4 regions of the Brevibacillus antibioticus genome follow, and region 4 is predicted to be linked to each of the others. Evidence: predicted binding sites of a transcription regulator. Region 4 holds the regulator's gene; each other region holds the start of a gene.
What was found. Region 4 encodes LexA, which represses DNA repair genes until DNA is damaged. Its sites were predicted from a motif close to CGAACATATGTTCG; they were not measured.
Positions count from the first base shown of each region.

Region 1 (7,220 bases), 210 kb from region 4:
TGCGCATCAGCATGGACAGCAGCTTGCGTTCTTCGTCGGGATTCGGTATGCCCTCTATGCGTCGCGCCTTCTTCTCTATCAATGCGCGGGCAGCATCGAGTTCAGCCTGCCTAGACACGCCACCTATTGCGTCCTCTACAATCGCTCTGTCCACTCCACGCTGTGTAAGCTCCATACGCAGCATATACGGGCTCCTCGGCTTCAAACGCAATCGCTCGTCCACCCATTGCTTCGCAAATGCTTCATCATCGATGTAGCCGTGATCCTTGCAGCGCTGACATATCTCTTCTGCAATCTGCGTAGAAAATCCCTTCTCTACTAAATAAGAATGCAGCTGACTGCTTGTCCGTGGGCGTATACCGAGGTATCGCAAAGCACCTAAATACGCTTTATGCTTTTCTTCCGCCATCAGGACTTCTCGGCAAAAAGCTTCATCTAATTCTGTTCCCTTAAATAAGTTGTACTTTACCAGTATGTCTTCGTGTACGGTAATGGCATACTCGCCCTCTACATCGATATGATAGCGTTGCTTTTGTTTGATATCTCGATGAACGGCAGTGATCAGGCCGCTCTTCATGATGAGTCACTCCTTCGCAAAGCTAAAATAACAGCCTGTCTCATCGACAGGCTGCTCTTCCACTCTTCATTACTCCAGATCAAATGTAGGCTCTTCATCTTGCTCTGGGTCATGTTCTGCCTCTGCTTCTGGAACAGAACTAGGGTTCAGGCTGAAGTATTCGCGCACCTTTGTTTCAATCTGTGATGCAATGTGCGGATTTTCTTTCAGGAAGACTTTCGAATTCTCTCTACCTTGACCGAGTCGCTCCTCATTGAAGGAGTACCATGCGCCACTCTTTTGTACTACATCGATCTCGGAACCGATGTCGAGAATGCTACCTTCTCTGGAAATACCTTCACCGTACATGATGTCCACTTCTGCAACCTTAAATGGTGGAGCAACTTTATTTTTGACGACCTTGATCTTTGTCTTGCTACCCAGAATGTCGTTGCCGACTTTGATAGATTCCGCTTTACGAACATCCAAACGAACACTCGCGTAGAACTTCAAAGCGCGTCCACCTGGAGTTGTTTCTGGGTTCCCGAACATAACTCCCACTTTTTCACGAAGCTGGTTGATAAAGATCGCGATCGTTTTGGACTTGTTGATGGCACCAGACAGCTTGCGAAGTGCTTGGGACATCAAGCGTGCTTGCAAACCTACGTGGGAATCTCCCATCTCGCCTTCGATCTCTGCTTTTGGTACGAGTGCCGCAACGGAGTCGACTACGATAATGTCTACCGCACCAGAGCGCACCAGTGCTTCCGCGATCTCCAAAGCTTGCTCACCAGTGTCTGGTTGGGACAACAGCAATTCGTCGATGTTCACACCCAGCTTTGCAGCGTAAACCGGATCCAAGGCATGCTCAGCATCGATAAACGCAGCTTGTCCACCCTGTCTTTGCACTTCTGCAATGGCATGAAGCGCTACTGTTGTTTTACCAGAAGACTCTGGTCCGTAAATCTCAACAATCCGTCCGCGTGGGAACCCACCCACACCAAGTGCGATATCTAGAGCAAGTGCACCGCTAGAAGCCGTAGAAATCTGAATATTGGATACTTCCCCCAACTTCATAATGGAACCTTTACCGAATTGCTTTTCTATTTGACGCAATGCACTCTCCAAAGCTGCGCGACGATCTGACAAATGGTACACACCCTTTCAACTTTTCGCTTCTGTTTTGCTTGTCTTCATCATACCTCGAGACAGAAGTGTTTGCCAAGTATTTTTTACGAACAAATATTCGTATTGCAAAAAAGCAGCCATTTCCTGGTTATTCCCAGTGAAATGGCTGCTTTGTAGGACTCGCTAATTAGGAACGCTTCGCTCCGCGAGGCTTTGCAGGCTCCAGATTGATTCGTTTCCCGTTGATGCGTGTTTGACGCAGTGACTCGTATACGAATGCCGCTACCTCTTCTGGAACCTCAACAAACGTGAAGTTCTCGAAAATATCGATACGACCTACTGATTTTCCGGGGATACCAACAGATTCAGAGATCTCTCGTACCAGATCCTGTGGCTTCATGTTCGCATTGCGGCCTACGTTCAGGAAGAAACGAACCATGCCTTTTGCTGCACCCGTCTCACCAAAGTTGTACGCTTCTGCTTCCTGCCCTTGTCCCGCTTCGGTATGGAATGCGAGGTGCAATGCAGCAGCTGCTACTTTTTCAGCCGGGTATTGACCTACGAGAGCATCCGCTACCTTTTGATACATATCCGCGATTGCATCGCTTTCCAAAAGACTAGTCAACTGTTCACGCAATTGCTCTTGTTTGCGCTCAGCCACTTCCTCCAGGGAAGGAACATTGCGAGAGAGCACTTGTGCTTTTGTCTGCTTTTGGATAAACATCATTTGTCTTACTTCGCGAGGCGTAACCAACGTCATCGCAATTCCTTTACGACCAGCGCGACCTGTACGGCCGATACGGTGTACGTAGCTCTCAGAGTCTTGTGGAATATCGTAGTTGATTACGTGAGAAACGTTTCCTACATCGATACCGCGTGCTGCTACATCTGTCGCGATCAGGAATTCAATCGAGCCCTCACGGAACGCATTCATGACCTTGTCACGTTGTGCCTGTGACAAGTCGCCATGCAAGCCGTCCGCAAGGTATCCGCGGGATTGCAGCACTTCGGACAACTCATCTACACCGCGCTTAGTACGACAGAAAATGATACCCAGCTCAACATCCTCACTGTCCAAGATGCGGCAAAGGCTCTCTACTTTGTTACGGTCAAACACTTTGTAATATACCTGTTCGATCGATGGCGCCGTTACTTCTTCACGGCTCACTGCAATCGTTTGTGGCTGTTTCATGTAACGGGTAGCCAAACGCTTGATTTCTGGCGGCATCGTCGCAGAGAACAGCAAGGTTTGACGCTCTTCCGGCATATGTGTGATGATCGTCTCGATATCTTCGATGAAGCCCATGTCCAGCATTTCATCCGCTTCATCCAAAACGAGTGTATGTACGTGATCCAGCTTCAATGTTTTGCGGCGCAAGTGGTCCATAACACGGCCAGGAGTACCTACAACGATTTGTACACCTTGACGTAGTGCACGAATTTGATGTCCGATCGATTGTCCGCCATAGATTGGCAGCGTACGAACTTTGTTGTATTTGGAGATACGCAAGAGCTCTCCCGCTACCTGGATAGCCAGCTCACGAGTTGGGGTCAGCACGATCGCTTGTACACGATTGGCAGGCGTAATCTTTTCTACAAGTGGAATCCCGAATGCAGCAGTCTTACCAGTACCTGTCTGTGCTTGACCAATCAGGTCTCCGCCATCCAGAACTTTTGGAATGCAAGCTGCCTGAATCGGTGATGGCTCCTCGAAGCCCATATCGTGAATCGCTTGCAGAATAGATTTATGTAAAGGAAAATCAGAAAAAATCGTCATGAAAAAATCACCTTTCTTTTTGCATTTGCAGCGCATAAAACAACGCGTATTTAGCGGCACGCCCAACGATTGCATGCCTTCTTCCGGCAAGGCGCAGTTCTTTTACAACTGTAGGAATTCCTTCTGACGCGATCCCTACGTAAACAAGGCCAACAGGCTTGCCCTCGGATGGATCGGGTCCAGCCACTCCCGTAACAGAAATACCGTAAGTAGCTCCCAGCTTTTCTCGTACATGTTCAGCCAGTAATTGAGCCGTTTTCTCACTGACTGCCCCATCTGTTTGCAAAATGGAATCAGGTACCTCGAGCAGCTGTTTCTTCACTTCATTGGTATAGCAGACTACCCCGCCACGAAACACTTGCGAACTTCCTGGCACAGATGTGATCAACGAGGCAATTGCTCCTCCTGTGCAGCTTTCTGCACAAGCAATCGTCTCATTTTTCTTTTTTAGCTCAGAAACCAGCACATCATGCAGGGACGAATTCTCGCCCATCCCGTACATGTACTGGCCAACACGGCTGAGAATTTCTTTTTCTACAGGCAAGATTAGGGCTTCCCCTTCTTCGACTGTAGCAGCTTTTGCCGTAATCCGCAGCGTTACTTCGAATTCTTTGGCGTATGGCGCGATGGTTGGATTGTCCTGCTTTTCGATCAGATCGAGCAGTTTTTCCTCCAACGCGGATTCCCCTATTCCGTAGAACCGGAGTACATGAGAATGAAACACTTGTTTATCGGGGAGCAAATCGGTTAAGTAAGGCATCACGTAATTCTCCACCATTGGATACAGCTCGCTTGGTGGTCCAGGCAATAGCACGAACGTACTACTGTCATGACGGATCGCCATCCCCGGCGCCATCCCGAAATCATTAGAGAATACATGGCTGCCAGAAAGCACCAGCGCTTGCTTACGATTGTTCTCCGTCATGACAATCCCACGTTGCGAAAAGAATTTTTCAATTCTCTCCATGGCCTCTGAATTCGTTTCCAATCCAATGCCCACATGCACCGCCACGGTTTCTTTCGTCAAATCATCTTGAGTCGGCCCTAACCCACCCGTAAAAATGACGAGATCAGATCGCCCTGATGCCAATCGAATCACTTGTAGCAATCGCTCCGTGTTGTCTCCCACAACCGTATGAAAATAAACTCCCACGCCAATTTCCGCCAGCTTCTGAGAAAGAAACTGTGCGTTGGTGTTAGCGATCTGGCCTAACAAAAGTTCGGTACCTACCGCGATAATCTCCGCTCTCATCTTCCTCATCCATTCTCTTTGAGAGATAGAAAAGCCTCTAAACTAACAGTTTATCACTTACAAACGCTCAAGAGAAGAGTCTTGTGAAAAAAGAGACCAATACCCGCATTACGAGTATTGGATCACGTTACGATTTTTCGCAAAGTAGTCGTACCCGGAGTAAATCGTGATGATCACCATCGCCCAAGTAGCTAGTTCGTCGAACGGAATGCCGAAGAACCCAAATGGGAAGTTGCGAATCATGACAGCCGTAATCGCTACGATCTGCACCCATGTTTTCAGTTTACCCAATGCACTCGCAGCAATTACCTGCCCCTCTGCCGCAGCAACTAGCCGTAGACCCGTTACCGCAAACTCCCGGCTGATAATGACAATCGCAATCCACGCTTCCAAACGCTGCATCTCTACCAGCGAAATGAGTGCTGCAGAAACCAACAGCTTATCAGCAAGCGGATCCAAGAACTTCCCCAAGTTCGTCACGATTTTCTTTTTCCGTGCAATATAACCGTCGAGTCCGTCCGTACTGGCTGCTAGGATAAACACCAAAGCCGCAATCAGCTCATTATACGTCATCGTCAGGCTGCCAATCGAAAATGTCCCGATGTTGTAACGCACCAGCAGAAAAAACATAACTACCGGCACCAGAAAAATCCTGGCGAGGGTGATGCGGTTGGCGAGATTCACCTAGACTACCTCCCCGGCTAGATCGTATTCATAGGAGTGTGTAATTTTTACTTTTACGATGGTGCCCAGTTCGCCTTTAAAACCAGTGACGAATACTTCACCATCGATTTCCGGAGCGTCATACTGTGTTCGACCTACATAAATATCGTTACGTCCTTCATAACGTTCAATCAAAACATCCAAAAATTGACCAACAAAGCGTCCGTTGCGATCTCCGGCTACTTCACGCTGAATTTCCATCAGCATGTTCGCACGTTTTTCCTTCACCTCTTCGTCTACGTGGTCAGGCAGACGGGAAGCTGGAGTGTCATCCTCGTTGGAGTACGTAAACACACCCAGTCGATCAAATCGGATATCCTTCACAAACTCGCTCAGACGCTCAAAGTCTTCCTCTGTCTCCCCAGGGAACCCTACGATCAAAGAGGTACGCAGTGCAACATCTGGAACCTGCGCGCGAATTTTTGCTACCAGCGCACGAATGTCCGTCTGTCTTCCAGGGCGACGCATTCTTTTCAGAATATGGTCTTCCGAGTGCTGTAAAGGCATATCAACGTATTTGCACACTTTTGGATTGGTCGCAAAGGTGTGGATCAATTCATCCGTGAAAAATCCAGGATATGCATAGTGAAGACGAATCCACTCGATGCCCTCGACTTCTGCCAACCGGTTTAAAAGTTCAGGAAGCATCAGTTTTCCATCGTAAATATCCGTTCCATAGTTCGTAGAATCTTGTGCGATCAGACTTACTTCTACGATCCCTTGTGCGGCCAAATGACGAGCTTCTTCCACGATGGACTCGATGGTACGACTGCGGAATCCTCCACGCATCAAAGGAATCGAGCAAAACGTACAGGCGTTGTCGCAGCCCTCGGCAATTTTAATATATGCGGTGTACGTGCCTTGTTTTACTTTCCGCTTCACTACATCTTCGTACGTAAAAATGGGGTTTCCTACAAAAATCGGTCGCTTGCCCTCAAGAGATTCTTCGATAATACCTGTAATCGACATAAAATCGCCTGTTCCGACAATGCCATCCACCTCAGGAATCTCATTCAAGATATCCTCTTTGTAACGTTGTGTGAGACAGCCTGCCACCACAAGCGATTTCAGCTTGCCGGATTCCTTCAATTCACCCATTTCCAGAATCTTATTTACGGATTCTTCCTTGGCTGCATCGATGAAACCGCAGGTATTGACGATGACCACAGTTGCTTCTTCCGGGTTATCAACTAGTTCATAACCTTTTTCATCTATCAGATGGGCCATCATGTCCGAATCAACGAGATTCTTTTCACAGCCCAGCGTAACAATCGCTACTTTTTCACGCGTGCCTACCTTCTCTGTCATCTTTTTTCCTCCAATTGGTCACACCAACCCATATTACACCTATCCAGTATAATATAAGCCTAAAGGAAGTGTCAAAAAAGAGAAAAGTACAAAAGGCAAGCATATGCTTGCCTAGTGGGTGACCGCCTCTTTTACTTTCATCGTAATATTGGACGGCATTGACTTCATTTTAGACGTGTCTACCAAGACACCGTTCACCTTTAATTCCACTACAGTCGGTTTTCCCAAACGAATATAAGCGGATTTCCCCAACTCAATCGTTTTTTCCTGATCCTTCTTGAGCGTGCCCTGCTCAACATACGTTTTGCCTTTTCCTTCCGAAATACCAAACCAGCTTGTTTCTGCCTTCACCTTCACATAAACTGTGATTTTTTCTCCACCTTGCAAGGAATAGTTATACATCGATCCTTGTTGCGATTCGAATGTGATGGTTGCCTGAGGAGTTTCTGTAGCAGTCTCAGGTGGGATTGTTCCCG
Region 1 covers NZ_SZNK01000001.1:1,191,863-1,199,082, reverse strand. Annotated here, with positions in the region: gene E8L90_RS06015 (RecX family transcriptional regulator) at 1-577, opposite strand, end outside; gene recA (recombinase RecA) at 647-1,705, opposite strand; gene E8L90_RS06005 (DEAD/DEAH box helicase) at 1,872-3,461, opposite strand; gene E8L90_RS06000 (competence/damage-inducible protein A) at 3,469-4,713, opposite strand; gene pgsA (CDP-diacylglycerol--glycerol-3-phosphate 3-phosphatidyltransferase) at 4,822-5,397, opposite strand; gene rimO (30S ribosomal protein S12 methylthiotransferase RimO) at 5,398-6,744, opposite strand; gene E8L90_RS05985 (helix-turn-helix domain-containing protein) at 6,856-7,220, opposite strand, start outside.
Region 1: a site for LexA is predicted at 1,792-1,805, ahead of recA (recombinase RecA). Genes of this name have one in related genera too.

Region 2 (7,220 bases), 3.0 Mb from region 4:
GTCAAAAAGAGTCCCCAATCGAGATACTCCACACCATTGATCGTTCGAGACAACCCGCCTTGTGTCACAGGGAGCACGCTGATTAACAGAGCTGGCACCAATATCCCGGTAATGCCTGAGACGATGCTGAGCATCTTGTCATACTTGAAAATCAGATGAGAAAACACCATGAACGTACTGCGAATCAGCATCAATAACACCACGAGACATCCGGGAACCAGCAGCAGACTCCCCAATGTGTAGGTCGCACCAGGGAAAAAGGTAACGAGTGCGACCACAATTAACACGATAAAGACATTCACGACCTCCCAGGAGGGCGAGAGGTAGCGATTGGCGATTTGGGTGGCTTTGTTTTTTTCCCGATTCAAATAGATCATCGACCAAAAACCAGCACCGAAGTCGAAGGAGGCTGCGACGGAATAGATGACGACGAAAATCCAGAGCAGCGTAATAGCAATAATCGTGTCGGTCATGCCGTTCCTCCGTCCACTTTCGGCTGTTCTGGCGGATCGAGCTCCAAGGGATGGCGGCCAAAATAGCTACGGAATACGAGCAGGGTGACAATCGCGAAAAATACGTACACCGAGAGGAAAATCCAAAAAAGGGTAGAGATGCCTGCTGCTTGGGTAGCGGCGTCTACTGTTTTCATCACACGATAAACTACCCATGGCTGGCGGCCTGTGCAGGCAAAAATCCAGCCGAATTCGATGCCGAACAAGGCGAGCGGTCCACTCGCGACAAAGACCCAGAGAACCCAACGGGGAAACTGAGAGCGCTTTAGGAGCTTCTTCCAAGCGAAGCCGATGAAACCTACAAAGATCAACAAGCTACCGATGATGACCATCCCGTTAAACAGCGTATGGATGTAGAGGGGAGGCCATAGCTCCTGTGGAAAATCGTCCAGACCAACCACGACCTCGTCAAAGCGGTTGGCTGCAAGGAAGCTGAGCGCCCATGGAATCTCGATGGCGTATTTGACTTCTTTCGTCTCAGGATCAGTAAAGCCGCCAATCGCCAGTGGGGCATATGCTTGTGTTTCAAACAGTCCTTCTGCGGCCGCCAGCTTTTCCGGCTGGTATTTATGCAAAAGCTGTGCGGATTCATGACCGTTCAAGGCGGTTAAAAGGGAAAAGGTGCCACCCACAATCAAGCCGGCCAAGAGTGCTTTTTGATGATACAAATAAACCCGACTGCCTTTTTGGGCGCGCAGCATTTTCCACGCTGCTACTCCAGCGACGATGAATGCCCCTGTCATATAAGCAGAGACAGTTACATGACCTGCCGTCACGAAAAAGCTGGGATTGAAAAAAGCTTTCCACGGGTCCACGTCGACGACCTGCCCATCGACCATCCGAAAGCCGGTTGGCGTGCCTTCAAAGGCGTGGATATTCGTAATCAGGATCGCGGAGGCTGTCGCACCAAGCAAAACCATGAATAAGCTCAACAAACGCATGTTGCGGGATAGGCGGTGAGCCGCGTAGACGTAGATCGACATAAATAAGGCTTCCACGAAGAAAGCGAATATTTCGATCTGAAAAGGCAGCGAAATCACCTTGCCGACAATCTCCATGAACCCAGGCCATAGCAGGGAAAGCTGGACACCAGCAATCGTTCCGGAGGGGATCGCGACACCTAACAAGATCGCCTGGGCTTTTGTCCAGCGTTTGGCCATTATCTCGTAATCGCGGTCACGCGTCCGCCAAAAGAGAAGCTCCACCAGCAAGATCATGAGCGGGAGGCCAACACCCATGGTCGCAAAAATAATGTGAAAGGCCATAGTCGTCCCGAATATGGCTCTGGTCATCACGATATCTTCCACGTTCAACTTCCTTTCTGATCGGCACCAAAAATTGTTAACGATTCCCTCGTTAATGTCCCATGAGGAGGCGGAGTTTATACGAAAAAGACCGTCACAAAAATGTGACGGCCGTGCTTGATGATAGGATAAGGGCCTTTGGAAGAGTAGATTATTTACGATAGAGTGGATAATCAACCTCAGTTGGTACTTGAATCAACACCAGGCGGAGCGGAGCATCCGTTGATGCTGTGTAGATGGCTGTGCTGCTGTCCTCGGAGGAGAGAACGACAAAGTCACCTTTGGTTGCTGGGGTGTGATTCTCGCTGACAGTTGCTTTCTCTGCAACGCTTCCGTTTCCTTCCACTATGACGACTGCGTGAGCATAACCAGCCGGGAGTTCTTGTGCATACGATTTTCCAGCGGGAATCGTGATATCGCTCATCAAGGAATCCGTGACCAACTGAATGGGAGCAGACGATCCGATGATGTGTTTCACTTGCACACCATCTACATCCTCAGACGGAAACTCCTCATGATCATACTGATGGTAGGTCGGCGGTTGCTTCGTCGTTTGAGCGAGATGCGGTTCAAACCAGATTTGAAACATTTCCGTATCCTTGCCAAGCTCTTCTGCATGGTACGCGCCTGAACCGGTTTGCATGATCTGCGCGCCGCCTGTCGACACTTCTTGAAGGTTTCCGAGCGTGTCCCGATGCCCGACTGTCCCTGTGAGGACATACGACAAAATTTCGAAGCCGGAGTGAGGGTGCAGCGGAATTTCAAATGTCTTCAGTGATTTTGCCCATGCCCAGTAAAAAAGTGGTCCTACCCGTTTGACAACGGAGCCTTCATGAGGGAAGCCAATTGGTTTGTTCTCTACGATTTCACCATCGCCAAAATGTCCTTTTGCTTGCTCGTTTTGTGTGAAGACGCGGATTTCCATCTGATGTTCCTCCCTTAGTACGATTGCTGGCTTACGGGTTGTGAGGAGCTACCATTAAAACAAAATGTATGCCCCTGGACCGATCAACGCTACACCAATAACAACTGCCATTAACGTCAGGTTGTATTCGAATCCGTTTTGTGTGACCCAATATCCATTTTGACCGTGTACCTTTAGAATGGCAACCAGCATGGTGAAAGCGAGCAAAATAGCACTTGGCCAGATACCTACGCCTGCCGCAAACATCAGACCACCAACGAGCTCAGATAATCCAGCGACAAAGGCCATCGCTACGCCAGGTTTCACTCCGATGGACTCCAGCCAGCCGCCTGTTCCTTTCAACCCATAACCGCCAAACCAACCAAACAACTTCTGCGTACCATGACCTGCAAACGTCAAACCGATGACCAAACGAATCAACAACAATCCAGTATCCAACACTTTTCATCTCTCCTTAATTGTTTTTAATTAGTATATCTTTATTTTGAGATATTTGTCCAAAAAGGCTGGCGGGCCTTAGAAGGATTCCGCCAGTTTTACTGCTTTTTCTACACCAGCTGCAACGAGCTCAGCTGCTTTGTCTTGGAATTGGTTGTGACCTTCTACGATTACTTCGGTTACATTGCTAACGCCCCAGAAGCCGAGGAGCGTGCGAACGTATTTGTTTGCCATTTCCATCTGTGCCATAGGTCCTTCGGAATAAACGCCACCGCGTGCGCTCAACAGAGCTACTTTCTTGTCGCCCATCAGACCAACTGGACCTTCAGCTGTGTACTTGAATGTTTTACCTGCTTGGGAGAGGTAATCCATGTACGAGTGCAGAACAGCAGGAACGGTGAAGTTCCACATTGGGAAAGCAAATACGACTTTGTCTGCTGCTGTAAACTGGTTCAGGTATTTGTTAACCAAGTCAGCGCGTTTTTGCTCATCAGCAGACAGCTCGATGCCGTTTCCTGCTTTCCACATAGCGGTCAGCATATCGTTACCGTAATAAGGGAGGTTTTCAGCAAACAGATCCAACTCAACGATTTCGTCATTTGGATGTGTTTCTTTGTATGCTTTCGTGAAAGCTTCGTACAGCTTTACACTTGTAGCCTGCTCAACTGGGCGATCGTTTGCTTTAATAAAAAGTACTTTACTCATGGAAATTTCATTCCCCTTCCGTTTGGTAAGTGACTAACTTTTAATGTGTAAATCTTGATTTTAAGATTATTACGTTTAAGATCTTTTGTCAACACTTTTTTAAAACGATTGTGGTGAAGAGAGGGAACTGCTCATCTAATAAGTAGCTTGAGCAGTGCGTCCCAACTTTTTTAGCAGTTCGATTGCTTGTCGCTGTTCTTCTGGTGTGAGACCTTCCATCGCTTTCTCAATTGCGAGTTGATGAGGAGGGAAGATTTCGGACAAAAATTGGTGCCCTTTTTCCGTGAGCTCCGCATAAATGACGCGGCGGTCTGCCGAACAGGGCTTGCGAATAAGCAGTTGCTTCTTTTCTAGCTTATCTACAACGTAGGTAATGTTTCCGCTGGAGATCAATATTTTTTCGCCAATTTGCTGCAATGGTTGAGGACCTTTATGAAATAATACCTCTAGTACGCCGAATTCAGTTGGATTTAGTCCATGCTCGCGAATGTGACGATTGGAGTGAGCGGTAACCCAGTTGTATGACCTTGATAAAACGACAAAAAGATCGAGGGGATCATTTCGCAGTGGTTTGTCAGACATATGGACCCTCCTATTCATCGAAATTTAGATATCTCTAATTTAAGATAATCCTACATGATCGTATTCATGTTTGTCAAATTGAGATAAAAAAATGAAAAATACGCCTGTACAAACAATTGTCTTGGTGATAAACTTTTGTTTGTAAAAGAGCTGTGAAAGCGTAATAGAAGAAAGGAGGATGACCGTGGAAAAAGACATGCAGATCCTTCATCATATCCGGCAAAATCCTTTTATCACGCAACAAGAGCTGGCTGATCTAATAGGCATCTCACGTTCAGCGGTAGCTGGCTACATCGCACAGTTGACCAAACGCGGGGAAATTAAAGGACGGGCTTATGTACTTCGTGATGAAGGAATGATTGCCTGTATCGGTGGGGCCAACCTGGACCGCAAAGCACGCGGCAAGCAACAGGTGCGTCTACACTCATCCAATCCCGTTACGATTATGGAATCGTGTGGAGGGGTGGCGCGGAATATCGCGGAGAACCTCGGTCGTCTTGGCTGCAATACGTCCCTCATCACCAGCATTGGTGAGGACAAAGAAGGCGAATGGCTCTTGCAGGAGACGAAAAAGCACGGGGTGCACATCAGCCAAGTGTGGCGACTGCCTACACAGCGGACAGGAACGTATACCGCGCTACTCGATATTGATGGCGAGATGGTTGTTTCCTTGGCGAACATGGATATTTACGATGCTCTTACACCAGAGATGTTCGCGGAAAAATGGTCGCACATTGCAGCAGCCCACGTGGTTTTCATTGATACAAACATTCCGGCGGACTGCTTGGCCTACATCATCGAACGTTGCCGGGAGGAAAATATCCTGCTCTTCGTTGACCCGGTCTCTTCCATTAAAGCTAAGAAGCTCCCACAGCAATTGGACGGAGTAGAAGCGATTTTGCCGAATCGCGAAGAAGCCGAGCTGATGGCTGGCATGAAGATCACGACGATCGAAGAATGCGCCGAGGCTTGCCGCAAGATCAGGGAACGAGGCGTCAAGCACGTCATTGTGACCTTGGGCGAAGAAGGCATTTACTATCAATCCGAGGACGTGGAGGAGCATATGCTTCCATACCCAACGGAAGTAGTAGATGTAACGGGTGCGGGAGATGCGTTCGCGTCGGGACTCTTGTATGGCATTGTAAACGGAGAGTCTTTCCAGAGCGCGTGCCGCCTTGGATTGGCAGCATCCGCTCTGACATTGCAAACAGATCAGTCCGTATCTCCTCTATTAAAAGCAGAACAATTGGAACTGGCCGTAGAACAATTCGAAAAGGAGCGATAAGAGATGAAACAATATTTGACCTTTACTGAGGAAGTACGCCACGCATTGGAGAACAATCTGCCGGTAGTTGCGCTGGAGACGACGATTATTTCGCATGGTATGCCATATCCGCAAAATATTGAAATGGCAAAAGAAGTAGAACAAATCATTCGCGACAACGGTGCCGTACCAGCTACGATCGGGATCATGGACGGCAAGATCAAAATCGGGTTGACGGACAGCGAGCTGGAAGAGTTTGCGACGAACAAAAATGTAGCAAAAGTAAGCCGCCGCGACTTCGCTTACATTTTGGCTAGCGGTAAAATTGGTGCGACTACAGTAGCCGCTACCATGATCGCAGCTGAGATGGCTGGCATCCACATGTTTGCAACTGGCGGAATCGGCGGGGTACACCGTGAAGGCGAAATCACTTGGGACGTATCTGCTGACCTGACTGAGTTGGCGCAAACAGATGTAGCTGTAGTATGCGCAGGCGCAAAATCGATCCTTGATATCGGCCGCACTCTCGAATATTTGGAAACACAAGGTGTACCAGTTGTGGGCTACCGCACGGATGAATTCCCATCCTTCTTCGCTCGCGAAAGCGGATTTGGCGTAGACATGCGTATCGATACACCAGAAGAAGTCGGTAAGATGATGAACACCAAATGGGATCTGGGACTCAAAGGCGGTATGATTATCGCGAATCCAGTACCAGAATCTGATGCACTCAACCACGAGGAAATCGAGACTGTGATCCAAAAAGCACTCGCAGAAGCTAAAGAAAACAACATTGCAGGTAAACAGGTAACGCCATTCATGCTCGATAAAGTGAAAAAGCTGACAGAAGGCAAGAGCTTGGCAACAAACATCGCGCTGGTGAAACACAATGCTGAAGTAGCTGCGAAAATCGCGGTAGCTTATCAGAAAGAAGCGAATCAAGGTAAATAAGAGAGTTTAGACAACACAATAGGTAAAGAAAAACGAGCCGCTAGAATCGCTTTCTAGGGCTCGTTTCGTTTATTTTACTCACTCCCACCAATGTTGCATTCCACGGATTCCAACATCCCACAGCTTAGCGTTTCCGGAAACGATAATGGTAATTTCGTTTACCTCGTTAAAAGGCATCTCCCTTAAAGCCTCTGCCCCTTGATAGGATTGTTCGTTTAACTGAGGTAGTTCTTGTCCATCTACGATGATCTTGGCTTCACCCTTTGAGTCTCCATTGTCGGGAATGCCGAAATAGAAAGAAAGCCAGACATTTTTTTGGTTCCCCAGAATATAGTGGTATGTTTTGGTTGATTCCGCTTCACTGCTATACACGTTCATTTTCGGCTCTATTCGCTCACCTGCTATCGAAAAGCTTGGGAGATTCTCAGTCATAGGTGTAGTTCCTGTCATTTCTTTCATAACCGTTAATGATTGAACGGGGCCTTCTCTTTTTTTGAGGATTTCAGAGACAACCATGACTCCAAATACAAGTACAACAA
Region 2 covers NZ_SZNK01000001.1:4,437,258-4,444,477, reverse strand. Annotated here, with positions in the region: gene E8L90_RS21325 (cytochrome d ubiquinol oxidase subunit II) at 1-473, opposite strand, end outside; gene E8L90_RS21320 (cytochrome ubiquinol oxidase subunit I) at 470-1,804, opposite strand; gene E8L90_RS21315 (pirin family protein) at 1,968-2,741, opposite strand; gene E8L90_RS21310 (DoxX family protein) at 2,796-3,182, opposite strand; gene E8L90_RS21305 (FMN-dependent NADH-azoreductase) at 3,258-3,884, opposite strand; gene E8L90_RS21300 (MarR family winged helix-turn-helix transcriptional regulator) at 4,020-4,466, opposite strand; gene E8L90_RS21295 (carbohydrate kinase) at 4,651-5,751, shown strand; gene E8L90_RS21290 (pseudouridine-5'-phosphate glycosidase) at 5,755-6,681, shown strand; gene E8L90_RS21285 (VanZ family protein) at 6,760-7,220, opposite strand, start outside.
Region 2: a site for LexA is predicted at 4,595-4,608, ahead of E8L90_RS21295 (carbohydrate kinase). Genes of this name have one in related genera too.

Region 3 (7,220 bases), 1.2 Mb from region 4:
ATGGAGCCATATAGATTCTCGTACTATTTTGATAGGATTAAGACGAAATAAGGAAGTAGGTGATAGGGTGACAGATAACATTAGACATTATGCGGTTGTGTTTTTGCTCGCCTTTTTACTTGTACTGACAACGGGTATGACAACTGCTTACGCCCATGCTGGCTTAATGGGCAGCTTCCCACAAGATGGTGAGGTACTGAAGGCGAATCCAGGAAAAATATCTGCGTTGTTTACCGAAACATTGGAGCCCGATCTAGTTAACGTGCGTTTATTTGACTGGAATGGCAAGGAAATAAAAGTGGAGCGGCCGACATTGCAGCCGGGTGATGCCTCGCAGTTGAATGTAAATCTGCCGAGCGATTTGGCTTGGGGGACGTATTCGGTTATCGTGTCTGTCGTTTCCGAGGACGGGCATCCGATCGAAGAGAGGCTCACGTTTTCCATCGGACAAAAAAGTGCGTTCGTGGTTCCTCCGAGTGAGCAAAAAGCAGATTCAAGCTACTTGATTATGTACCGCTATTTGGCGCAAGGAATTATTCTCGTCGGTGGCGGCTTGTATCTGGTAGCGTGGAGAGCACAGCGTCATGGCTTGCCTTCGCTTGCCCAGCTCATCGGGATTGGCAGACAAATCGGATGGAGTTTGGCGATCATCGGACTTATATTTTTGTGGTTCTTGTATGACGAATCGTTAACCGCTGTTTCACTTACACAAGCACTGTGGCAGATGGACGGGAACTTGCTCAGTCAGTCTCCGTTTGCGATCATGCTGCTGGTATCTTTTGCACTACTGTTATTGATGGCGATCCCCAATATGGTGTCCGGCTGGTATGTGGGAATCTGGGTTCTCGTGATCAGCGCGCAAGCTTTTGGTGGTCATGCATGGGGCATTGCTCCTGTCTGGCTGTCCATTTTGCTGAGACTGTTGCATGTATTGACGGTCGCCGTGTGGATGGGGGCACTTGTCTACTTGTTACTTACAGTCAAAGTGGCTGAAAGAGGACAGGAGTCGTTCAAGAGGTTCTTTTTGCAGACAGTTGCTGTGGCGGCAGTGCTTGCTGTCGTGACGGGTGTTGTCATGCTCATCGTGCAGACGGATGTCATGAATATTTTCCAGAGTGCAACAGCATGGAGCTATCTGTTATACGGAAAAATAGCAAGTGTCTGCCTCATGCTTCTGCTGGCCTTCAGGCAAACGAGACGCTGGCGGACGAAAAATTCTTTGCAGCCCGCTTACTTGCGTTGGGAAATCGTATTCGGTATTATTGCTGTTCTGGCAGGACTTTGGATGAGCCAGATCAACTATCCGACTGCTACGACAAATAATCAGGCCATGATTCAAACAGATTCAAACTAGGGAGGTTTTCATACGATGAAAATGACAAAATGGATGAGCAGTGTACTGGTAGCCGGTGCAGTTTTGACGTTGGCGACAGCAGCACAAGCACATGTGAACGTATATCCGAAAGAGACTACTACAGGCTCCTATGAAAAATACGCAGTGCGTGTCCCAGTAGAAAAAGACGTCAATACGACAAAAGTGAAGCTGGAATTCCCGGCAGGTGTGAAGGTAAATACTGTACAACCGATTCCGGGCTGGACCTACGAGTTCGAAAAAGATAAAGACGGTGTGAACACAGCGCTTGTGTGGACAGCCACAGAAGGCGGAATCAAGGCGCATGAGTTCCAAGAGTTCACGTTTGTCGGGGCAAACCCGAAAGAAGAGGGCCAATTGGCTTGGAAGGCTTATCAGACCTATGCAAATGGTGAGGTTGTGGAATGGACAGGGGACAAGGATTCTAAAACGCCAGCGTCTGTCACTACCATTAAGGCTGGTGTAGGCGAAGCAGGGCATGAGCATGGACAAGAACAAAAGCCGGCCACTGCTCCTGCTGGGGAAGCGGCTGGTGCAGGCAGCAACAATACCTTGCCATTGGTACTTTCTGGTTTGGCGTTGCTGATCTCCATCGTTAGCCTGTTTAGAAAAAAAGCGTAAGTGCTCCTTAATAAAGCTGTGCAGTGTGTTCAATCATGCTGCACGGCTTTTTTGTTGTGTGACAATTAAAAACATTCTATAATGGCAGTAATTACTTTCGGAGGTGTATATCACATGTTAAAAACACTATTCAGAGCAAGCAAGTACACAGGAAGGAAAAATAGAATGGCAGCATGACGCGTACGCATTTTGCATAGTAGAGGATTGTAGAATAACGATCAGTATGTGAAAACGGAACGCGTCATCTGCCTAAAAAAGGTGGATACTGCTTCCATGTTCATGAATGCGACAAAAGTATATACGATCAAAAGTTTTTTGACTTCCCTCGCCAATACGACCATGTTCACGACTTATGCGCTTTACTATATTGTGACACTGGGTTTTAACCCGTTTGAATTGCTTTTGATCGGGACGGTATTGGAGTTATCTGTGTTGGTGTTTGAAGGGATAACAGGAGTCGTTGCGGATACGTACAGTCGCCGTCGCTCCGTCATTATCGGGATGTTTTTGCTGGGTATCGGATTTGCAATGCAGGGGATCGTTCCCGTGCTTGATGCTTGGGTGCCGTTGTTTTCTATTTTCGGCTTGGTGCTGTTTTCGCAAGTAGTCAGTGGCTTCGGGTATACGTTTATCAGTGGAGCGGATACTGCATGGATTGTGGATGAGGTCGGAGAAGAGAAGATCGGTACGATTTTCATGAAGGCCAAGCGTTACTCCTTGTTTGGGAATCTGCTCGGGATTGCACTTAGTGTGGCGTTAGCATCACTCGCTCCTAATTTGCCTTACCTCATAGGCGGCCTCATGTATCTGGGGCTTGGTGTCTTTCTGATTCTGTTCATGAAGGAGACCGGTTTTGTTCCACGTGAGCGTGAGCAAGGTGCTTCCCACGTAAAGGAAATGATACAGACGTGGACTTCGGGTGCCAAAGTGATTCGCAGTCAGCCGATTCTCATGTTGATCTTGTTTGTGACGCTATTTACGGGTGCAGCTTCTGAAGGGTATGACCGTTTGTGGGAAGCGCATTTGATCGCTGAAATTGGCTTTCCGCAGCTCGCTGCTATTTCGCTGCCCATGTGGTTCGGGATCATTGCCGCACTCGCAAGCTTACTCGGTCTCATCGTCGTAGGCGTTGTGGAAAAAAGGCTGGATGTGAACAATGAGCGGGTTGTCCTTGTGGGCATGTTTACGCTGACAGGGCTCAAAATTGCAGCGATGATTGCTTTTGCCTTTTCCCCTAGCTTTAGCTGGGCATTAGTAGCATTGCTGTTGATCGGTGTGATCCAGTCATTAAGCAGTCCGCTGTATGATACGTGGCTGAATCTAAATATTCAGAGCAGTGTGCGAGCGACGGTTTTGTCGATGATGGGCCAATCCAATGCCTTGGGACAAACGGCGGGTGGGCCGGCTGTCGGATGGATTGGGACTCGTTTTTCGATTCGCGCTTCGCTAGTTGCGGCGGCCATCTTGTTGGCACCGATTCTGATTGTGTTTGGCCGTGCGCTTAGAAAGCGCTGAGTCACACACAGTGCAACAAGCATAAGGTATGTGTCCAGTTCTAGGGCGCATGCCTTTTTTTGTTGAGGCAATGGTTGAGTGATGTAAACGAACTTGCGAACAAATGTTCTCTTTTGGTATGATGATCTCAACAACTAGAAGACACATTTTATGGTGGTGACAGCATGATGATTCTGGAGTTGAGAAGGTACGCAGCCCGGCAGCAAGCAGTGGAGATTATCTATTTGAAGAAAGATGGAGAGGCTAGCAGGCGTACGATTCGTGTGGTGCATATCGATGAGAACAAAGGGAGCTTGAAAGCATATTGCTATATGAGGAAGGCGTATCGTGTATTTGTGTTGGATAACATTTTGGCGATCGCACCTGTGTCTGGACATTTTGCCGGATGAAAAGGAATCATTCCCCAAGCTCCAGCGTTCCAGCCGTACTATGGTATACTAAAGAGGTAAACAACTTCAAAAAAGAGGAAGGGCGGGACAACATTGGATTTCTTCATTGTCATCGTCATCATGTTTTTGATCGTAGTATTTGTCTTAGCGTCCAAAGCTGTAAAAGGCGGAAGTGGGCGCTCTCATTCCTCTTCAGACAGCGGGGGCGGAGCCTTCTATGTAGACAGCTCTCACAATCATCATCATCGAAATCACGACTATGACAGCGGCGATAGCAGTAGTGGTGGAGACAGTGGTGGTGGCGGGGATAGCGGCGGCGGCGGCGGCGGAGATTGACGCTGTTGCATTTTGTTTCATTATGGTACAATAAATGGGAAATATGATTCCAAACCTGAATGGTAGGTTTGCTAAAGGAGAGATGTTTTATGGTAGCCATCAAATTTGTTCAGAGTATTGTAGTCGGGGTCACAGGAATCCTCCTTTCAAGCGAACAGTAATACCGTTCACCAAAATGAGGATTCGACTGTGACTGGTTCTGGCTGATAGCCATATATTTAACCAATTGCAGGGGGAATCCGCAGTGAATCAACTAACCAATCAACAAGTATTGCAATCTATGGGCTGGAATGAGCATTTTGCTAATCATTTTGACCTTTATGCCGAGCAAGGTTACAGTGTGGGACGTATCACACTCGAACATAAACGTATTTATCGTCTGTGGAGTGAGCATGGCGAGCTCCTAGGCGAGGTAACGGGCAAGCTTCGTTATGAAGCCATCGGACGAGAAGATTTTCCGGCTGTCGGCGACTGGGTAGTGATCAGTGCCCGCCCAGAGGAAAAGAAAGCCTCCATCCACGGACTTCTTCCACGTAAGAGCAAGTTTTCTCGCAAGGTAGCTGGGGATACAGTGGAAGAGCAGATTGTGGCCGCGAACGTCGATACCGTTTTCCTCGTGAATTCCTTAAATAATGATTTGAATCTGCGGAGGATAGAACGCTATCTCATTCTTGCGTGGGAGAGTGGAGCCAATCCGGTGATTGTGCTTTCCAAAGCAGATTTGTGTGACGATCTGGATGCATGCATGGCAGAGATAGAATCGGTTGCGATCGGAGTACCTGTTCACGTAGTCAGTGCTGAGCAGGGAGAAGGACTGGATCTGCTCGCACCGTATTTGGGCGAGGGTCAGACGATTGCCTTGATGGGTTCCTCTGGTGTTGGCAAATCCACGTTGATCAATAAATTGAGCGGAGCGGAGAGGCAAAAAGTCAGTGGCGTGCGTGAAGGTGATGACCGTGGCCGCCATACGACGACACATCGCGAATTGTTCCGATTGCCGAGTGGTGCTCTGATGATCGATACACCGGGTATGAGGGAGCTGCAACTCTGGGAAGCAGATGAAGGCTTCCGCGGTGCTTTTGACGATGTCGAGTCTATAGCGGAAACATGCCGTTTCAATGATTGCAAGCATATGCGCGAGCCTGGCTGTGCTGTTCAGGTTGCGATCAATGATGGATCATTGGAAAAGGCACGCTTTGACAGTTACCTGAAGCTTCAACGTGAATTGGCACATCTGGCACGAAAAGAAGAAGCAAGGCTTGCAGCCGCTGAAAGAGATAAATGGAAGAAGATCAACGCTCAAACGCGGCAGAAAAAACCGAAGAGATAAGTAGGAGAGCCCTTGAGAAATCAGGGCTCTTTCCTTTGTTCGAACAAGTAAGCGCTTCCTTTTTCTTTCAAAAATTAACGCTTGCTCACAACGCGGGAGTTATGATAGATTTGGTCAATACTCGTTATTACACTTCGAAATAAATAGATAGGTAGCTCGTATAATTTTGGGAATAAGGCCCAACCGTTTCTACCAGGTGACCGTAAATCATCTGACTACGAGTGAAAGTGCGTCTAGGGTTCCGTCTCTTTCTTTCCTATTCCATAGGGTGAAAGAAAGCTGGTCCGAGCGACGCAGGCACAAATGATGTGCTACACCTAAGGGATAAAAGCCCAGAGGGACAGTTTCACTTGGCGTTGGTTTGTTACGTTTGTTACGTAGCCCGCTTGTGACACTGTCCACTCTGGGCTTTCTATATTTTAGTAGGCCGCATGTAAAAATGGCCGGAACGATATCCGAGGAGGAAAAACTGATGAAAGAATTACAAGAGCGCATCGTACAGGACGGCAAAGTACTGTCGGCATCCGTTTTGAAGGTGGATGCGTTTTTGAACCACCAGGTAGATCCACAATTGACGATGAAGATCGGACAGCGCTTTGCCGAGCTGTTTGCTGGTGAAAAAATCACAAAAGTCGTGACGATTGAGGCAAGTGGCATTCATTTTGCTATGGCGACTTCCTTTGCGTTGGGTGTTCCCTTTATCTACGCGAAAAAGAAAAAAGCTGTCACGTTGACAGAGGAAGTATACTCTGCTCCTGTTCATTCCTTTACCCGTCAAGAAACGTATCAAATCAGTGTTTCCCGTCAGTATTTGTCCAAAGAAGACCGCGTATTGATTGTCGATGACTTCCTGGCTACGGGAGCTGCTCTAGTGGGACTTACGAATATTCTCAAAGATGCAGGAGCTCATCTCGTCGGGGTTGGTGCTGTGATTGAAAAAAGCTTCCAGGAAGGCCGTGGTCTCTTGGAGCAAGCTGGCGTACGAATCGAATCATTGGCACGTATTGAATCAATGTCACCAGAAGGCATTCACTTTATTGAAGAAGAGCCTGCACGCGTATAATCAAAAAGTTAATAGGAGGTAAGGGTTCACTCATGCTAGCCAAACATAAGATTGTTACTTTGGGCTTACAGCACATTCTTGCCATGTATGCAGGAGCTGTCGTGGTACCGTTGATTATCGGTGGTGCTTTGAATCTGACTCCTACGCAAATCGCTTATTTGATTGCTGCCGACCTATTCACATGCGGAATCGCAACGCTCTTGCAAGTCCTTGGCACACGTTATACAGGGATTCGCCTTCCTGTTGTGCTAGGCTGTACGTTTACAGCAGTAGGACCGATCATTGCGATTGCATCTACGAGTAATCTAGCGACCGCTTATGGTGCCATCATCATATCGGGTATATTCGTTGTCTTGGCAGCCCCACTGTTTGGCAAGCTGCTCCGCTTTTTCCCAACCGTGGTACAAGGTTCAGTCGTTACGATCATTGGACTGTCGCTCATTCCTGTTGCGATGAACAACGCGGCTGGCGGACAAGGAATGCCGGATTTTGGACAACCGCACAATTTGCTCTTGGCTTTAGGAACGTTGGTTATCATTTTGCTTATTAATCGTTTCTTTACCGGATTTATTCGTGCGATTTCTGTATTGCTCG
Region 3 covers NZ_SZNK01000001.1:245,467-252,686, forward strand. Annotated here, with positions in the region: gene E8L90_RS01125 (copper resistance CopC/CopD family protein) at 68-1,354, shown strand; gene E8L90_RS01130 (YcnI family copper-binding membrane protein) at 1,370-1,993, shown strand; gene E8L90_RS01135 (MFS transporter) at 2,267-3,508, shown strand; gene E8L90_RS01140 (WYL domain-containing protein) at 3,673-3,897, shown strand; gene E8L90_RS01145 (hypothetical protein) at 3,991-4,233, shown strand; gene rsgA (ribosome small subunit-dependent GTPase A) at 4,478-5,563, shown strand; purine riboswitch at 5,700-5,801, shown strand; gene E8L90_RS01155 (xanthine phosphoribosyltransferase) at 6,036-6,626, shown strand; gene E8L90_RS01160 (nucleobase:cation symporter-2 family protein) at 6,659-7,220, shown strand, end outside.
Region 3: a site for LexA is predicted at 3,605-3,618, ahead of E8L90_RS01140 (WYL domain-containing protein). Genes of this name have one in related genera too.

Region 4 (7,220 bases):
AGGAAACAGCTTTTCAAAAATCCCCTTCGTCAACTCTTCCCAGGCATGAATCCCCCGGTAGCTATGAATGCCTTGCGCAATATCTCCCACGATCGTTAGTGAGTTTCGCTTGGTTGCCAATGCTATAACGGCTATTTCTAGCGCACTCAAGTCTTGTGCTTCATCCACAACCGTATGATCAAAATGCTCTGCTTTATTCATTCCTTCAACAATATGCTGCAAGTATAGCAACGGCGCGATATCTTCCGGCTCCAATCTCTCCTCTGAAAGCAGCGCCGCACTTGACTGAGTCACATCACGCACAACTTCGTCTGAAATATCAGCAGGGACGAGCTTGCGCAGCAATTCCTCGTCAGCAATCAACTCGCGATAAGCTGTGAAGATTTCCAGTCTTGGAAACGAAGTCAGGTACGTATCCAGTATTTGCTCCAGCATTTTCTCGAATTTGTACAAGCCTTCTTTGTCCAAATCTACTTTTCGCTCTCGCAAATGGGCAAACAATTGCTTGTTCATTTCTTGTTTCAAATGCTTGCGAAGCGCTTCTACCCGTCGATGATACGGCATATTTCCGAATTGCTCCAAGAAGCATTGGCGAATAAAATCACCCGGAATGGAAAAGACTTGCTTCGTTTTGTTGTATAAAAAGCTGAGCTTCTTAAAAGGGATTCTTGTTTCGACGATATGCCGAATGTATTGCTCCAGCGCCTCCCGACAAGCGAGCGATCCTTTGAAACGAAGCCTGTTTCGCGTCATTTCTTGCTGGCGCTCATCCTGCCCCTCTTCGAAGAACAATTGAAGAGGCTTATCGGGACTCACGATTCTCCATCCCTTTGGCAGCAGAGGCTTCACAAGACGCGCTGCCCAGTCTACAAAGGTAGACTGTTGAACGTCATCGACTCCCAACTCAGGTAAAACCTCGGATATATAGGTAAGAAACATCCGGTTTGGTGCAAACACCATAAATTTTTTGGACATCATGGAATCCTGGTAGTTGTAAATCAAATAGGAGAGTCGGTGCAGCGCAATGGTCGTTTTTCCGCTCCCCGCTACTCCTTGCACAACAATAGGCCGTTCTTTTTCCGCCCGGATAATATCATTCTGCTCGGATTGAATCGTAGCGACGATGTCTTTTAACCTGCTATCGTTCGCCTGATTCAGATTGGCTGCCAAAAATTCATCAATGAAGCCCTCTTGCAAGAACTCGTCAGGATGCCCCATTTCGCGGTTAATCGTTTCTTTTACCGCTCCATCATAAATGCCGACGATCTTCCCGTCTTCGATCGCAAAATTACGCTTTAATCGAACTTCACCACGCACGATCTCGCGTCCCATCCGGTAAAACGCTTCTTTGCTCTCTCCGGAATAATAAAGACTGGCGATAGGCGCGCGCCAATCCACGACGACAGAATCAAATGTATCGCTGCGTACAATTCCGCGTTTTCCTATGTAGACCTGATCCAGCTCGTAGATTTCATCTTTCAAGAAATCTACTCTGCCGAAATAAGGCTTCTCTCGCCCCTGATCTTCAAGATAGGTCAAATCCTTTGCCTTTTTATAGTTAACGACCTGTTTCACATAGTCATCTGTTGCCTCGCGAATCTCATTGCGAAGCTGCTCCATTTCTTCGTCGATCGCTGAAATGGTTTCATCCAGTTTTTTTTGTTCCAATTCATAATCACGATGCTGTGTACTCATCTTCATTCCCCCTCACATGTATCGTGTCATTGCAAGTATCAGGACCATTGCCTAGCCAGCCAAATTCCAACCGCACAAGAAAGTAAACCGACTCCCAAACTGAGAAGAGCGTACAAAGTGCCACGTAACAAGTGGCCTTCTCCCCAAAAAGAGACCACTTCCAAGGAGAAGCTAGAGAAAGTCGTAAATCCTCCCATGACACCCGTTGCAAATAAGAGATAGAGTGTCGGAGATAAAAAGCCACGTTCTTTCCCCAGCACGAACAAGATGCCGATGATCAAAGATCCACAAACATTGGCGATCCAGGTTCCCCACGGCCATCCCGGCTGATTCGCGAGCAAAGACAATACGTAGCGCAAAAGTGAGCCAACTGCTCCTCCAACCGCCACAGCTATCCACGCCATTGCTTTCCCTCCCTGGTTATCAGAGCGTTATGTATGTCACAGAAAAAGACACCCTAGCGTCAAGCGAGGATGTCTGTCGTATCAGTAATTGTTATCTTACTGTTTTGGCTTATTTTCTTCAAGGTCTTCCACATAACGGATGGAATCCAAATTTGCTCTCAACGAAAGCTTAACGGCGTCAATGTACTTTTGGCGCAATGCTTTTTGTTCGAGCTTTTCCTCTTCGGTCAAACCTTCTTCGCGAGATTTTTTGACCAATTCGTTAATGCGTTTAATTTCTGCGTCAGATACCACTGCTGGTTCCTCCCACTCTGTAGTAGTGCCGCTTCATTATACCACATTCGAATGATCCCGCAAGACAACCGAGCACTTACGGCATATCAGGCATGATCAGAGTCTGACCCGGGTAAATCCTGTTGCTATCCAAACCGTTTGCTTCCTTGATTTCTATGATATAGTCACGAACATCTATATGCTGATCTGAGTGGCGAACAGCTAACGACCATAGGCTATCACCGGTTTGTACGATTACTTCTAACCCTTGTGGCTCCTCCATTGGCGAAGAAGCAAACACCAGTTCGGTCAGCAGATAAAAAAAGAGAGTAAATGTAATTAGAAACAAGAGAGCTTGACCTCTCGTGATACCAAAACGAACACGACGTTCTTCTTTTTTCTCGAAACGATTACGTACAGTCGATGAATTCATAATAATGGCCCCCTTGCAAACATACGTTCTGATCTCTTGTAACCTCATGATAAATGAGAACATACGTTCATGTCAACGAATAATCGAACTTATGTTTGTCGAACGCAAGCTCCCATGGTATAATACTGGAAAATATGTTCGAGAAATCAGAGGTGTCTTTTTATGTCAAAATTATCGAGTAGACAACAAGCCATCATCGAGTTCATACGAAAGGAAGTTCGCGATAAAGGGTATCCGCCTTCCGTACGTGAAATTGGAGAGGCTGTCGGACTAGCTTCCAGCTCAACGGTACATGGTCATTTAGCACGTTTGGAGAAAAAAGGCCTCATTCGTCGAGATCCTACCAAACCTCGCGCTATCGAATTGCTATCAGATGAAGATCGTTTTCAAGACAATTTTGAAGACTCTGTCGTCCGTGTGCCAGTAATCGGTAAAGTAACCGCTGGACAACCGATTACTGCCATTGAGGATGTAGAAGAATACTTCCCGCTTCCAGACAATATCGTGACTTCTGACAAGGTTTACATGCTGCGCGTCTCCGGGAACAGTATGATTGATGCTGGAATTCTCGACGGAGACTACGTCATTGTTCGCCAACAGCATGTAGCGGACAATGGTGACATTGTCGTAGCCATGACGGAAGAAGACGAAGCCACCGTCAAAAGATTTTTCAAAGAGAAGAACCACTTCCGTCTCCAACCGGAAAATGCCACAATGGAACCGATCATTCTGGAGCAAGTCACCATTCTCGGTAAAGTCATCGGTGTCTATCGCCTCATTCATTAGTTCCACGTAAAAAAGGACAGCCTCGGCTGTCCTTTGCGTTTTCTATATGTTATCTAGCGACAAAAAACCAGATGATCATCGTAACTTGCAAGATAACTTTTACGACCGCGCTGCCCAAAAATCCGATCAGTGAGCCTACCCCCGCTTTCAATGCTCGCTCCATCGACTGCTTCTGTACCATCAACTCTACGAGAACGACGAATACGAACGGCAAGATCAGCATACCAAACGGTGGAAAAACGAAAATCCCGAGGAAAATTCCGACCGCAGCAGCAATGGATGACCATTTGGATCCCCCATACTTTTTCACGAAGTACATGTTCGTCAGCAAGTCAGCACCATAAAGCAGAATACTTAGAACGACCATTCCCCACCAAAAGGAGGCCGGCAATCCCGCTCCTGGATCTGCAATGAAAAAGTGATAGAGCAAAAAGCCCGCCCACAGCAAAATCGTATCCGGTAAAACGGGCAAAAAAATTCCTGCGATGCTTAGTAAGAACAATAACACAACCACGACCCACAAAAGTATTTCCATTCACTACACTCCCTTCCTTTAGGTATACGAGTGATTGCCGATTTCGTTGCGTACTTATTCACTTTTGTCTAAACTATTTTAAAAGAAAGTAGACATGGAGGTAGTCTCATGAGAAATTGGCATGATCTCTCTTACTTGAGCAGAGGAACGATGCGCCAAAAAGCCGCATGGGAAGCGATTCAACAGACGCACATCATGGAAGTACTATCCGATTACCGTCCTGTGCTGGCCGGAACCATCCCATTGGACATTGATGTTGTGCAAAGCGATCTGGATATTATTTGCGAGAGTCATGACCTGGAACAGTTTGAGCAGGCTGTTCGTACAGCATTTGGCGGCTTGCCCGGATTTGAAGTGACACAGCTAGATGTAAAAAGTATTCCCACATGCGTTATCTCGTTTTTCACAGCTGACTTTTGGTTTGAATTGTTTGCTCAACCGGTTGCTGTCGAAAAGCAAAATGCCTATCGTCATATGGACATCGAGGCACGATTGTTAGACATAGCGGGCTTGGATGCCTACCAACATATCAGGGATCTGAAGCAAAACGGCATCAAGACAGAGCCAGCATTTGCCAGGTACTTTCAAATTCCGGGTGATGATCCATATGAGGCCTTGTTGCAATTGGAGCCGTTAACCGAACAGGAATTACGACAAAGAGTTCAGCTCCTGCGAAAGGATTGATCTTCAGAGAACATGGTTTTGATTATGTTTTATGTTGTCCCTAACAACAAAAAAACGGACTTTTTATGCGTGAGAAGTTAGCGGGAAACGAAAATGTTCTATCTCCATTTTGAACGAGGGACGAACAAATAAGACATCGTCCGTCGTTGTCATCAAAGCAGATTGGATCTTCTCATTCTCACTATCCGGCATAAAGTGAAAATGAATGATTGCTGTCTCATCTGTTACCAAATGAGAAATAACCGCTTCTATATCAACTGGCTTTTTACTTACCAAATCAAATACATGAAGTTGGTCTTCCGCCCGTTCAAATAATACGATCACATCCTGCTCTTCGACGTAATAGATCGCATCCCGAAAAACAAGCAGAAAGTAAAACATCACCAGTTGCTCACTATTCTTGACGCCCAATCGCGATGATACGGGGATTCGCTTGGCGACAAATTCCTTCATGACGAGATAATCGGCCTCGCTATCAACTTCCAGCTTGCGCAAAACCGCTTTTTGTTCCACTTGTTTTTTCAAATCGGATGCCAATAAGCAAAAACTACTTTCCTGTATTCTCTCAAATCCAAACTTCGGATAAAAATCGAGCACGGTATCATTGGCATACAAATAAATAAAATCGTATTCCTTCTCATATCTTTGAATAATATGGTTCATCAGCTTTGCTGCCAATCCTTGATTGCGATAAGCTGGATGAGTCATGACCGTTCCTACCTGGAGCGCCTCGTAGTCCTTACCATTGATGTTCACGATCATCTTACTAACGGAAGCGTTGGCAATAACCTGTTCCCCATCCAAATAGGAATAGCAAACATAGTTGTCATTCCAAAAGCCCTTGTTATACCATTCTTTAAAATCGAGCTGAAAGATCTGTTTGGCGAGCTCATTAAAGCTTTCCTTGTATGTTTCGATATGCTTGTAGTCACTAATCAATCGATATTCACCCATGTAAAACCCTCCCATCCTGTTGCTTGTGCTGGTTGTAATCATACTCCTTTTCAGCAATCCCTTCTTTCCAATAAAAAAGACCACAAGAAGAATTCTCATCACGTGAAATTTGTTTGAATGAGATATATCTTGTTCTTTCATGTGAATGAGCTGTTCCGTTTCTACATCAAAAGTACCCATCTCATTCTAACTCCATTTGCGTCCTGGGAGCATCCTGTAAATAATCGACTTTCCTTACATATCCACTTACATGTTTATAAGTATCGTTATACAAAAAAGCCGTTTTCTTATATAATTACAAATACTCCCTTTTCGAAAAGGAAAGGGAATGCCGTTTTTAAAATGGACCTCGAGGGGGTGTAACAATGGCGAATGCTCTCAATTTGCCACATACCGCAGCGGCTCATGCAAAGCCTAGAAATAGTAAGGCGATACTTTGCATGGGGTGGTCTTCCGTTTAATTAAATCATCGCCTTCCTTTGCGTATCTCATTTCCTATTTCTTGGCTTTGCCCCTTATTTTCTTATCTATAAATAAGGAGCGAGCAGAAATGAAATGTGTGAAAGCAAATTTAATCCTTCCCGAATCGTTACTCGCAGAAATTCAAAAGTACGTGCAAGGAGAAACCATTTATATTCCGAAGACAAAAGTAACCCATCAAAAATGGGGGTCGCGCACTGGCGGGAGAAAACTCCTGGATGAGCGGAATACGGCTATTAAAAGCAGCTTTCGGGCCGGAACGGCTATTTCTCAGTTAGCGGAGGAATACTTTTTGTCTACAGAGACGATTAAAAAAATCGTGTATACCAAATAGACGTTTATAAAGCACTGACGACCTTTCCATTTACGTTGTTAGTGCTTTTTTATGGCGAGTTTTTTTGGGAAATGTCCTTTCCCTTTCTCCTCTCTTGCAAACACACTAAAGTAAAGAGGAACCCACCTTACAAGACAGAACAAGGAGGAACCGCAAGATGGAACCTTTTATCCATACGCATCAATATCACTTCATTAAATCACGCGTTCAAGCAATCATGAACGCCTACGCGACCAGTACAGATATCAATGTGATTCGTGCACGAAAAGAAATCGCCCATGAAGAAATCTTTCAGTTGTTCCCAAACATAACAGAAGAACAAAAAGAGATTTTGCATCCGATTGACTCGATAAAAGAAAAGGCAGAAGGAAAGCAGTTATTGCATCAGCTTTCAACGTTTGTAATTCCATTCCCTGCTCTCACAGAGTCTTCCATTAAGAAGCTCTTTCCAAAGGTAAAGAAGCTGAAAGTCTCGAATGTCGCTGAAATCGATTTTTCAGAAATCTCTTATGTGAGCTGGCTAGACACTGCGACGGAAAAGAAATTTATTGTTGCTTACCACCAAGGAAAACTGATTGGCATACACGGACAGTTTACAAATCTAAACAAAAAAGGCGTTTGCGCGCTTTGTAATCGCTTTGA
Region 4 covers NZ_SZNK01000001.1:1,402,097-1,409,316, reverse strand. Annotated here, with positions in the region: gene E8L90_RS06810 (HelD family protein) at 1-1,695, opposite strand, end outside; gene crcB (fluoride efflux transporter CrcB) at 1,734-2,099, opposite strand; gene E8L90_RS06800 (DUF896 domain-containing protein) at 2,196-2,393, opposite strand; gene E8L90_RS06795 (LysM peptidoglycan-binding domain-containing protein) at 2,470-2,805, opposite strand; gene lexA (transcriptional repressor LexA) at 2,968-3,591, shown strand; gene E8L90_RS06785 (DUF456 domain-containing protein) at 3,641-4,126, opposite strand; gene E8L90_RS06780 (DUF4269 domain-containing protein) at 4,235-4,810, shown strand; gene E8L90_RS06775 (GNAT family N-acetyltransferase) at 4,874-5,764, opposite strand; gene E8L90_RS06770 (CD3324 family protein) at 6,315-6,578, shown strand; gene E8L90_RS06765 (FusB/FusC family EF-G-binding protein) at 6,736-7,220, shown strand, end outside.